DNA from 3 places in the Staphylococcus sp. Z5-21 genome. Region 1 is predicted to be linked to each of the others. Evidence: riboswitches for the same ligand, from Rfam matches in the RefSeq annotation. Region 1 holds a riboswitch; each other region holds the start of a gene.
The links. Region 1 has a riboswitch for S-adenosylmethionine ahead of metX (homoserine O-acetyltransferase MetX). Riboswitches for the same ligand answer to the same signal wherever they lie in the genome.

Region 1 (4,220 bases):
AGATGATTCATATAATTCATTTGTATAGACTTCTTTTGTAATGTCGAAGAAATAAAGCACGTGTTCTTTTTCTGAATAACGCACACGATAGTGGTATTCATTTTCATTAATTTCTATTTCTTGTGTTTTTTCTAATTGTTTTAAGATATTAGGATATACTTCGTTGACTGGGTCGGAAATTACATTACGATTTAAACGTTCCGACATAAATCTATTCATCCACTCTATGTTTTCATTTTCATCTAAGATAATCATTCCGATAGGTAGATTTTTAATTGCGATATTACTACCTTCAGAGATATGACCACTTAAATTGTCCACATAGCTGTCTAATTTTTGTAAAGCTTGTCTTACCATAAATGCTGTCCCTATAATAATAATCACTAATACAATCGTCGCTATACCTGCTACGAGTTGGTTAAAAACAAACCAAACTACAACCAGCGCAATTGCGGTGAGCGTCATAATTACAAATGGTAAAATCAACGCTTTTTTAGTGGATTGACGGTTCATTCTTCCACCTCAAATCATTTTTTAATGATACTTTTTAAGTTAAAACATAAATCGATTACACCCAGGAGACTTACAATATGTGTTAATGGCATTAAAATTGTCCCTATAACCATTAGTAACACAGTAAGTACGAGTGGCATTGATTTTGCTTTGCCGAAAAAGTGAATAACACTTAACCCCTGAATATACATACATAATGATAACACAATTTCAAAGTTTAAAACGATACTTTGGAAAGTACCAGCTTGGCTTGCAAACATAACACAAATCAAGACAATAATATATATCCATAATAATGAACGGCTCATCTGCCAAGCATATAATGGTTTAAATATTGGTGTAGCGATTTTGAATTTACGTAAAATTGGAAAAGTAATAATTAAATTGATTAAAATAAGTAGAAAAACTGCAATGATTACCATACTTGGTAACTGAACTGCCAATTGACGGAATCCCTCTTCGAGCATTTGTTTATACTCGTTACCAACTGAAGCACCTGAAATAACCTGATGCATTTGATCTTTTATTGGGTTCATTAAAACTGTCGCGCTTGGTATCTTATCAAACGTTTGCAGTCCCATAAATGCAATTAATGAAATCATACTAATATATGTAGTCGTTATATATAGTATACGTTCTTTAGATGTTCTTTCTTTTAATAATTGGCCAACAACGAAACTCGTAATGAGCACGAGGACCATGATACTTAATACAAATATATTACCCAGTAAAGTTGTTAATACAACCGTTACGACAGCTGTCAATCCGAATGATTCAATTGATTTATGCCATAAGATAATGCCCGGAATTGTCGCAAACGCGCTCAATACAAGACCAAGCGGTGGTAATATATGCAAAGCCAAAGCGACTACGATTAGCGTTAGAATACTAAGCACAGTTGCTTTAGGATATATTTTAGAAAACAAATTCGCCACTCCCATACTATTTTTGACTATACCCTTTATTTTAACCTCTTTAAAACTTTTATACAATTATTGGCAACCCATTTTATATAGAAGTTCTATTCAGAAAATACACCTTCACTATAATCCTTAGAAATCATTGTTATATATCAATCGCTTCTTCACTAACAACAACTTATTTATATTTCACACAAAAATAGGATGTAACCAACTTGTTTCTCACCTCTATTTAGTAGTAAGAAGACAACCGGCACATCCCAAAAATTAAATCTATTTAGTTAGTTCATTTACGTTTGATTTTATAGACTTTTAAAAAGTGATATAGATTCGGCGCCCAATCATTGAAGTTAAGTAAAAATCCATCATGTCCTACATTGTCAGGAACGAAAAAGTGTTTATGAAATTTAAAGCGCTCGCCGACTGCTCGAACAAGGTCATCAGGATAAAGTAAGTCATCGGTAAAGCCCATTGTCATAACCTTCGTATCTAAATTACGGAATACTTCATCCACATCATCACGTCCTCTATCGACATCATGACTATCCAAGACATCCAGCAGTGTTAAATAACATGCATAATCAAAATGATTCATAAACTTATCACCTTGATGTTTTTGATAGGCGACAACTTGATCTGGTGAAAAGCGTTTATCATAACTTTTAGATGATCGATAAGTTAAGAAACCCAATTGTCTAGCGATACTCATACCATTTTTAGGATCTAAATGAATGGCTTGCCTCGCTATCTCGTTAAACGCTCGACTGTAGGATGATGTTTTATCCGTTGCAGCAAGTATAACGGCTTTATCGACATTAAATTTGCGATTATATAATAATTCAATCGCTTGCATGCCTCCTAAAGAACCACCAATGAGAATATTAATGTGTTCAAATCCTAACGTTTCTATGCCTATTTCAATTGCACGTACAATGTCTCTTAACGTGAGCGTTTGAGGGAAATCAGCATCTGTTAATGCCGAACTTGAACCATACGGACTACCAATTACATTAAAAGTTAAAAACTGATAATCATTGATAGGCATATAGCCCCCATCAATGATACCTCTCCACCATCCTGGTTGATCATTTGTCCCATATGTTAAATGGTTACCTGTCAAAGCGTGACAGACAACAACTAAAGGTTGTCCTTTCAACCCCACATGTTCATAGCGTAGTTTCAAATTAGATATGAGTTCTCCAGATTCCGTTGTAAAAGGCCCTAATTCTAAAGTATCTACCGTATAATTCGTCATGATTTCCCTCCTACTTAATAAAAAACTTCTCACTCATATAAAATAAGTAAGAAGTTATAATTACTTATCATTCGAGTGTATCGTTGGTTTTAGCACCGTACTACACAGCCGGTTGCTGAAGCATCACTAGGCCAAGTCCCTCAGCTTCTCGAAATAAGATTTGATTTTAATTGTATAAAACGAAAGTATGACAGACTAAAAATCGGAAATATCATAATTTTCTAATTATTCTAATTCTAACGGATATCCTGTGTTTCATCAATGATATTCTTTAAAAAAACCATCTCAACAATGCCATAATAATAATCCCACTTAGAATCGTTATCGTTAAACTCCTTGAAACGATGGCAATTACAATCGTAGGTATCATCGTTATCAAAAATGCCATATTGATTGTGTATCCAATTACACCATCTTGTTGGACCAAGACACCATCAATAATCAACGCTGTAAACAATGTAATTGGGATAAAGGAGAGCCATTTGACTACACGTTCAGATAAATGAACTTTAGAAATCATCACAAACGGTATAATTCGAGTCAACCACGTCACAATTCCGCATAAAATAATAATCGTTAACATATGTATCGTTGTCGTCATCGTTCCATCACCACCCCAAGTGCTGCCGTTATTGTAGAAGCTAAAATAATTGCTAAATATAATGGCATAAATAAACTTAATCCCAACATCATCACAATGACACAAATAATCAGAACTAAGTAAATCTTAACTTTTGAGCGCCTGATTGATTCAAATTGGGAGACGGCAAGAAAAATAAACATAGCCGTTATTGCAAAGTCTAAGCCTAATGCGTCTGGGTCATGGATGTACTTACCAAATAAAGCACCAATAATACATGCAATCGTCCAAAAAACATAAGCTGTTATATTCAAACCGTGTAGCCATCGATCATTAATTTTTTCGCCTTTTAGATGTGGTGTCACTGCAACCCCAAATGTTTCATCTGTTACCAGTGTTGCCAACCCAATTCTATTTAGTAAACTATAATCCTTATAGCTTGGCGCGAGTGTCATACTTAATAAGAACATCCTAGAATTGACGATGAACGCAGTTAATACAATTGCGGATATAGGTGTACCTGCAATAACAAGCGCGCAAATTATAAATTGTGCTGCGCCTGCGTATACAAGCAAACACAGTAAAATAATTTCCAACAAGCTAAATCCTGAAGCAACTGCAACAATTCCAAAAGATAAACCCACGCCTGCGTATCCTAACAAGGTAGGAATACACGCTTTGACACCTTGTTTAAATGTTACATGCGCTTCATTTTCCATACACACCCACCCTCTCATGGCACTTCAAAAATAATATATCAATTCTAATACAACTCATTCTAAATGCGCAATATCTTTAGACATCCGTTTGTGTGAGGTTAGACTAACGATTGTCTTAAAAAGCTTAAACACACGTTGTTTATATTTCTCTGAATTTTTAGAAATAATTAAGACATACCTCTAAAATATAGCTGAATTCCGCCTAATCATATTTGCTATTTTATACTTTTTAC
Region 2 (4,220 bases), 270 kb from region 1:
ATTTAGAAGAAAGTAAAATAACATCGAAAGGCGCTACGCGATCGTCTTTTGTAATGAGTTGAGGATTGAAATGATAATCTCCCTGCTCACTGTGGATGGCTAATCCATTTCTTTCTAAAAATGACTTGCGTTTGGGTCTTACTAAGAATGTCACGTTCTGTCCGCTTTCGGCTAATCTGCCTCCAAAATAGCCTCCGATACCGCCAGCACCTAATACTAATATACGCATTGAATACAACTCCTTATACGCTATGTGTGTTGATTTGTTAATTGATGTATATATACCACATTTGAGGGGCATATACGCATATGAAAATAATTTTCAAATAATTCAATAGATGTAGTTGGGACAATATATTTTATTTTTAAATATATGTTTGAAATCAATAAAGGTTGTGCAATGTAATAAGTGTTCACTAATTACAAACATGGAGGGGTTCCAATGTCGTTTAAAAATGATCATAAGTATCAGTGGAAAGATATACAAGGGAGAGATTTTCTACTACCGTTTATTTATTTGATAGGTAATTTTTGTTTATCTATAGTCATCTTAACAATCATGATCGGAATCAATGAAACGCAAGGGAAAAATAACGCTAACTTTAATGCTAACTTTTCAGGTACGCCAGGCATATTAATGGAAATGATTGCCTTTATAATTATATTCGCGTTATGGATTTTATTCCATAGACATTCATTTAGACAATCGTGGAAACAGGGGCTACAAAATATTAAGCAACACTGGAAACTCATTGTCATTACATTTATCGTTATTATAGTGTTTAAAGAAATTTATCCATATTTAGTAAATGCATTCGCACCAGAACATTGGAAATTTGAAGAAACACAAAATGACAAAATGGTGGAGGAAATGTTTGCTACGCCTGTATCAACCATATTAGCTTTTTTCTCAATTGTAATTATTGCACCAATGACAGAAGAATTTTTATTTAGACATTTAATTATTGGCGAATTAGGAAAGAAATTAAATTTCTATGTTATGTCTGTTATTTCAATTATTGTGTTTGCATCTTTACATGTAACAGAAGCTAAATCTCCATTAGAAATTGTGATGTATCTTGCCATAGCAGTTGGTATTGTATATGTATATATGAAATCGCAGCGTAGTTTAGCTGTAGCCATTGCGTTACATGCTTTGAATAATTTATTAGCGTATATTTTCATGATTATCATGTAATTTACATAATTCTTAGTGATATACCTGTCTTCTTTGTGAAGGACAGGTATATTTTATCGTGTTAGTGTTTAGAATTTTCTAAAAACTCATTGACTAATCTTGAGCATAATGCTAGGATTAAACCACTAAACATACATATGATTGACTCTTATCAAGAGTGGTGGAGGGATGTGCCCGATGAAACCCAGCAACCGTCGATTTTTCGAAATGGTGCTAAGTCACAAAAAGTTATTTAACTTTTGGAGATGAGAGAAAGTGCAAACTTTCTCTTGATTTATTAAGAGAAAGTTTTTTTATACATATAAGTACGTTGAAACAAATTTTTAAGGAGTGAAAGTATTATGAGAAAATGGTTTATTTTAGGTTCATTGTTTGTGTTAACGATTATACTAGCAGCATGTGGTAAATCGAATGGTGAAAAAGAGGATAAGGAAATTACGATTGCTGCTTCGCCAGCCCCCCATGGCGTCGTACTTGAACATGCAAAAGAAGAAATGAAAAAGAAAGGCTATGATTTAAAAATAAAAACAGTTAATGATTATAAGGTTCCTAATAAATTATTAGATAAAGGAGATGTTGATGCGAATGCATTTCAACATACACCGTATCTTAAAGCAGAAAAGAAAGACCATAATTATAAAATAGAAGAAGCCGGGAAAGTGTTCACGACACCGATGGGCGTTTATAGTAAAAAATATAAAGACATTAAAGATATCCCTAAAGGTTCTACCATTTATGTATCAAACAATCCTGCTGAAGAAGGTCGTTTCTTGTCATTCTTTGTTGATAAAGGCTTAATCAAAATTAAAAAAGGTGTCAGTATTGAAGATGCTAAGTTTGATGACATTGTAGAAAATAAAAAAGATTTGAAATTTAATAACAAGCAAGGTGCGGAATTCTTACCTAAAACTTATAATAGTAAAGAAGGCGCAGCAGTGATAATGAATTCTAATTATGCGATTGATAATGGTCTAACACCACATAAAGATGCAATTGCTATAGAAGGAAAATCATCACCATTTGCGAATATTGTTGCCGTACAAGAAGGACATAAAAACGATAAAAAATTCAAAGAACTTATGAAAGTTTTACAATCTAAAGAGATGAAGAAATTTATAACTGATAAATATGGACAAGATGTTATTCCGTATGAAAAATAAATAATCATGTAATATATAGATTGAAGAGGAAGGTGATTCGATTATGTCTAAGCTAGGTATTATTGGTTTAGGAAAAGTGGGTACGCAAGTACTTACAGATGTACAGCAACTGAATTTGTTTTCAGAGATTATTTTAATTGATGATAGAGCGGACGTGGCAAGTGGTGAAGCACTTGACCATAGTCACTCGCAAGGACTGATAAATACTGCACATATCAAGATTCGTAGCGGTGTCTATCAAGACTTAACGGATGCAGACTTTATCGTCATAGCTGCGAGTGAAGCAACCGATAAAAATAATGGTGACCGTACTTTATTAGCGCAAGGAAATCACGACATCATTAAGGGCATAATGTCCCAAATAGCTGAAGTGACGCAAGAGGCGGTTGTGATTCTGATATCTAATCCTGTAGATTCTATGGTTTACTTTGCAAATCAAATAGATTACCCAGCCCATAAAATTATTGGTACGGGTACGGCTCTAGAGACATCAAGATTTAAAACAATTATAGCCGATCATTATCAAATTGATCCAAATAATGTGGAAGCTTTTGTCATTGGGGAACATGGTCAACATGCAATCCCCGTGTGGAGTAAAGTGCATATTCATGGTATGGAACTATCGGAATTTGAGGCATTAAGTGATCGTCCAGCAATTGATAAGTCACACATCTCGTCCATTATCAACGAAGTGTCGATGGATGTTTTTTATCAAAAAGGGTGGACCAACGCAGCGATATCAAAAGTGACATCATTTTTGATACAGTCCATTGCATTGGATCAGAGAACAATTACACCATTGACTTCCCTGAGTGCAGAATATGGCTTAGAAGATGGTGCATTTAGTTTACCAACATTAATAGATAAAAAGGGTATTGTTCAAAGATTTGCGATAACATTAGACAAAGAAGAAGAACGCCAACTTAAAGAAGCATATGAATATATTAGACAAACGATTCATACAGCACAACAATAGCGATTAAAACTTTCAAACACGCATTCATTAGATATTTTCTTTTGAATGCGTGTTTTTTATATTTAAAATAAATGCTTATCTTGTTTATCAATCCGGTAATGGCTACAATATACTTAAATATAGTGATGAATAGAAGGTTGTAGGAAATTACACTGAGGTTAGGCTTCGGTTTGTGTGAGGTAAGTATTCTGAGACGTGTAAAAAAGGCAGGGCCATAGTGATATGGCCCTGCCTTTTTTATGAGTATGTGTGATGTCACACTTTAGCGTTACATCATAAACGTAGTAATATTGCATAAGAATCACTAAGGAAATTCGTAACATTAATTACCAAGTGAAATTAAGGAATACAAAAAAATCTTTTGCATAAGAATCACTAAGGAAAATCGTAACATTAATTACCAAGTGAAATTAATGAATACAAAAGAAAATCTTTTGCATAAGAATCACTAAGGAAATTTTTAACATTAATTTCCAAGTGATTCTTTAAAACCGTTATCGAGATCAGCAATAATATCATTAATGTTTTCGGTACCTACAGACAATCTAACTAGTTCTGGTACTACGCCGGAAGCTTTTTGATCTTCTGGTGATAATTGTAAATGTGTAGTACTAGCTGGATGAATGATTAATGATTTTGAATCACCTACATTCGCTAAGTGGGAAAATAGATTTAAACCGTCAACAAATTTGGCGATATCGTCTACCGTACCATCTATGCCAAAGGTCAATATAGCACCTTGGCCATCAGGTAAATATTTTTGAGCGAGTTGATGATAAGCGTTATTTTCTAAACCTGGATAGTTGACCCAAGTTACTTTTGGATGTTGTTCTAAATATTGTGCGACACGTAAAGCATTTTCAGAGTGTCGTTCTAAGCGTAAGTG
Region 3 (4,220 bases), 310 kb from region 1:
AGTGCTTTTAGATTTATGGAACATTCAATAATATTGAATTTAGTTTTTGTGTTTATTGCATTTTTTGTCGTACCATTTGTTATGGGGTATTTAATTAATACGTTATATATGAAGATATTGAAAATATATGATAGAGAAATCTTCAAGTTCTTAGCGTAAGGTTACACAATTTGCTTAAAATGTGTGTCATGTTTTGTAATAAAGCATAAGGTTGTCGTTACATAAAAAAATATAAAATTATTAAAAAAGGCCACACATCAGTGGTCTTTTTTTAATTTAAACAAAAAAATTTGCAAGTTTTACTCCAAAATATAATTTTTTTGTCTTTTTGTTATTTTACAGTTATGTAACAAAAGTGTGATTTGTAATATTTCAGAATATATGATTTTCTTAAATGTAAATTTATTTAATCGCTTTATATCATATACTCATATAATATCCTTTTATCTATCAATAGTTATTTAGCATTACAAAATAAAACAAATATGTCCTAATGTTACAAAGTGGAATTTGATTTGTAACGTTTTGTTAAGGAAGTGTAATATAACTGAACGAAATTTATGGTATATTATTTGTGGCAAAAAGATAAGACATTAAATTTAAAAGATTTCAGCACATACGATAAATAATTTAACGAAAATATAATTTAATTTAAAAAGAAATTAATTGGAGGATTTTTTTTATTATGAAGAAAACAATTTTAGCATCATCATTAGCAGTAGCATTAGGTGTAACAGGATATGCAGCAACAGCTGATCACAATCAAGCGCATGCATCAGAAGAAAATATCGACCAAGCGCATTTAGCTGACTTAGCTCAAAACAACCCAGAGCAATTAAATGAAAAACCATTACACGCTGGTGCGTATAACTATGATTTCGTATTAGGTGGAAACGAATATACTTTCACTTCTGATGGCCAAACTTGGTCATGGAATTATACAACTGCAGGTGCTCAAAGTGCATCTTCTAACACTATCCAAGATGTAACTGCTCAAGCAACTACACACACTAACGAAACTTCAGCTAACGAAGTTCGTACACAACAACAATCAAGCAACACTGAAGTAGCAGCTGTTGAAGCGCCTAAAGCTTCATCTAACACAAACGTTCAAACTGCACAAACAAGTGCTGCAGTAAAAACTTATAAAGCTGCTCAAACTTCAGCTGCTTCAACTGGTGGATCAGTTAAAGCTCAATTCTTAGCTGCTGGTGGTTCAGAAGCTATGTGGAATTCAATCGTTTTACCTGAATCAAGTGGTAATCCAAACGCTGTTAACTCAGCTGGATACAGAGGTTTAGGTCAAACTAAAGAATCATGGGGTACTGGTTCAGTAGCTGATCAAACTAAAGGTATGTTAAACTACGCTAAACAGCGTTATGGTTCAGTAGACGCAGCGTTATCTTTCCGTGCTTCACACGGTTGGTGGTAGGATTTATAGCACTGAACACGCGGTTTGGTGGTATAAATATAAGAGCCTGAGACATAAATTAATGTCTTAGGTTCTTTTTCAATTAGGCAGTAGATGACTGGATTGAAAATACACTTATATCAAGCTTTTTTCAATCCTAGTCATCCTTGCCGGGGTAGGACTACGAAATCTCTATTAGAAAATTTGATTTCTGTCCTACTCCCTTTTTTTGCATTGACATGTTTGAATATTCTGATAAAATTAATAGTAATTTAAAAGCAAAACTTATCCAGAGAAGTTGAGGGAATTGGCCCTGTGAAGCTTCAGCAACAGACTTTGTAAAGAAGTACTGTGCTTCGTCCAACAAGTAACACTACTTGAAAGATAGGTGACATGTAAACTATATGCCACTTTCGTAGGTATATAGTTTTTTTTAGGAGGACTTTGATGGTGATTTCGGATAGATTAGCACAAGTACCAGATAGTTATTTTGCAAAAACGATGGGGCAGCCTGTTGAACATGGGCCGTTACCTTTAATTAATATGGCGGTAGGTATACCAGATGGAGAAACACCAACAGGGATTATTGATTGTTTTACAGATGCATTGCGAGAGCCAAATAATCAAAAGTATGTAGCATTTCATGGTAAAGAGACTTTTAAACAAGCGATTGTAGATTTTTATCAAAGGCAATATGATGTCGTGTTAGATAAAGACGATGAAGTCTGTATTTTGTACGGAACTAAAAATGGTTTGGTAGCTTTACCATCTTGTATTGTTAATCCTGGTGAAAATGTACTACTACCAGATCCAGGTTATACAGATTATAAGGCGGGTGTCTTATTAGCTGATGCACATCCACAACCGCTCGTATTAGAACCACCATATTACTTGCCTCAATGGGATAAAGTGGATAGGGATATATTGAAAAATACGCGATTAGTCTATTTAACGTATCCAAATAATCCTACTGGATCAGTAGCTACACAAGCTGTATTTGATGAGGCTGTAGCGCAATTTAAAGGTACAAAGACTAAAATAGTTCATGATTTTGCGTACAGTGCATTTGGGTTTGATCATAAAAATCCGAGTATTTTACTAACAGAAGGTGCAAAAGATTTAGCGATTGAAGTATTTTCATTATCTAAAGGATATAATATGTCCGGTTTTAGAGTTGGATTTGCAGTAGGCAATAAAGATATCATTCAAGCGTTGAAAAAATATCACACACACACGCATGCGGGTATGTTTGGTGCGTTACAAGATGCAGCGACCTATGCATTGAATCACTATGATGATTTCTTGGACGAACAAAGTAATATTTTCAAACAACGTAGGGATACTTTTGAAGCGAAGTTAAAGGAAGAAAATATTCCATTTGAACCGATGAAAGGTGGTATATTCTTGTGGCTAAAAACGCCGCCAAATTTTGACGGGGAATCATTTGTTGACTATTTATTACAAGAGCAATCCATACTTGTTGCACCGGGTATTCCGTTTGGTGAACATGGTAAAAACTATGTGCGTATATCATTAGCGCTTGATGATGAGCAATTGAAAGTAGCTGCCGAGAGAATCCAATCTCTGAGACATCTGTATGAATAACATTAATTTTAAAGGGGATGCTAACATGACGCGTATAAAACTTTTTGGCGTTAGAAATGAGGATAAAGCTTTCATTGAAGCTTGGTCTAATAAGCATAAAGTAGAAGTCGATTTAGATGAAGATTTATTAACATGTGAAACTGTCTCACGTGTAAAAGGATTTGATGGTGTGTCTATTTCGCAACAAATACCATTGGACGAAACCATTTATAAGCAATTACATGATTTTGGGATTAAACAAATTGCTCAACGTAGTGCTGGCTTTGATATTTATGATTTTGAATTGGCGGAAAAATATAATTTGATTATTAGTAATGTACCTTCTTATTCACCACATTCAATTGCGGAATATACTGTGTCACAAGCACTCAATCTAGTTCGTAATTATAATGACATTCAACAAAAAACTGCTGAATATGATTTTAGGTGGCAACCGGATATATTATCACGTTCTATTAGAGACTTGAAAGTTGCTGTCATTGGAACAGGTCGCATTGGTTCAATTGTTGCTAAGATATTTGCGCAAGGATTTGACGCTGAAGTAACGGCTTATGACATTGCACCTAATGATGATTATAGAAGCTTTTTAACTTATGCAAGTACCATCAATGAAGCAATCCAAAATGCAGATATCGTAACAGTACATATTCCAGCTAGTAAGGAAAATGATTATTTGTTTGATGAAACTTTATTCAATGAATTTAAACCAGGTTCTGTATTTATTAATTGTGCTCGAGGTACAATTGTGAAAACAAGCGCATTAATCGATGCTTTAGATCGAGGTTTGATAAAAGGTGCAGCATTAGATACGTATGAAGGTGAAAAAGGCTTGTTCCCTAGTGATCAACGTCATACAGCATTTAATGATGATATGTTAAAGCAATTGATTGAACGACCAGATGTCATTGTTTCACCACACATTGCATTTTATACAGATGCTGCTGTCGAAAATTTGATTGTTGATGCATTAGATGCAACGATGGAAGTCATAAAAACAGGTGACACACGTTTAAGAGTAAATTAAATACATAAAAGAAGGGGCGCTTAAATGACTAAGCGTCCCTTCTTTTATATTTATTTAACATCGTAACCTTGGTCTTCTATTGCGTCTTTCATTTGAGGCATTGTAACTTTGTCAACGTCAAAATCTACTTTAACATTACCGGCTTCTAGACTAACGTCAGCTGTTGATACACCATCAAGC

Region 2: another riboswitch for S-adenosylmethionine. It lies ahead of M1D64_RS01260 (MetQ/NlpA family ABC transporter substrate-binding protein); the one in region 1 lies ahead of metX (homoserine O-acetyltransferase MetX).
Region 3: another riboswitch for S-adenosylmethionine. It lies ahead of M1D64_RS01475 (aminotransferase class I/II-fold pyridoxal phosphate-dependent enzyme); the one in region 1 lies ahead of metX (homoserine O-acetyltransferase MetX).

The regions. Positions count from the first base shown of each region.
Region 1 is NZ_CP096462.1:14,318-18,537, reverse strand. It holds gene M1D64_RS00070 (DHH family phosphoesterase) at 1-513, opposite strand, end outside; gene M1D64_RS00065 (DUF2232 domain-containing protein) at 528-1,454, opposite strand; gene metX (homoserine O-acetyltransferase MetX) at 1,720-2,688, opposite strand; SAM riboswitch class I at 2,750-2,848, opposite strand; gene M1D64_RS00055 (AzlD domain-containing protein) at 2,960-3,289, opposite strand; gene M1D64_RS00050 (AzlC family ABC transporter permease) at 3,286-3,987, opposite strand.
Region 2 is NZ_CP096462.1:280,017-284,236, forward strand. It holds gene panE (2-dehydropantoate 2-reductase) at 1-229, opposite strand, end outside; gene M1D64_RS01255 (CPBP family intramembrane glutamic endopeptidase) at 443-1,198, shown strand; SAM riboswitch class I at 1,344-1,450, shown strand; gene M1D64_RS01260 (MetQ/NlpA family ABC transporter substrate-binding protein) at 1,540-2,358, shown strand; gene M1D64_RS01265 (L-lactate dehydrogenase) at 2,402-3,334, shown strand; gene M1D64_RS01270 (homocysteine synthase) at 3,801-4,220, opposite strand, start outside.
Region 3 is NZ_CP096462.1:320,176-324,395, forward strand. It holds gene M1D64_RS01465 (PTS sugar transporter subunit IIC) at 1-159, shown strand, start outside; gene M1D64_RS01470 (aggregation-promoting factor C-terminal-like domain-containing protein) at 686-1,432, shown strand; SAM riboswitch class I at 1,694-1,802, shown strand; gene M1D64_RS01475 (aminotransferase class I/II-fold pyridoxal phosphate-dependent enzyme) at 1,859-3,016, shown strand; gene M1D64_RS01480 (D-lactate dehydrogenase) at 3,042-4,040, shown strand; gene copZ (copper chaperone CopZ) at 4,091-4,220, opposite strand, start outside.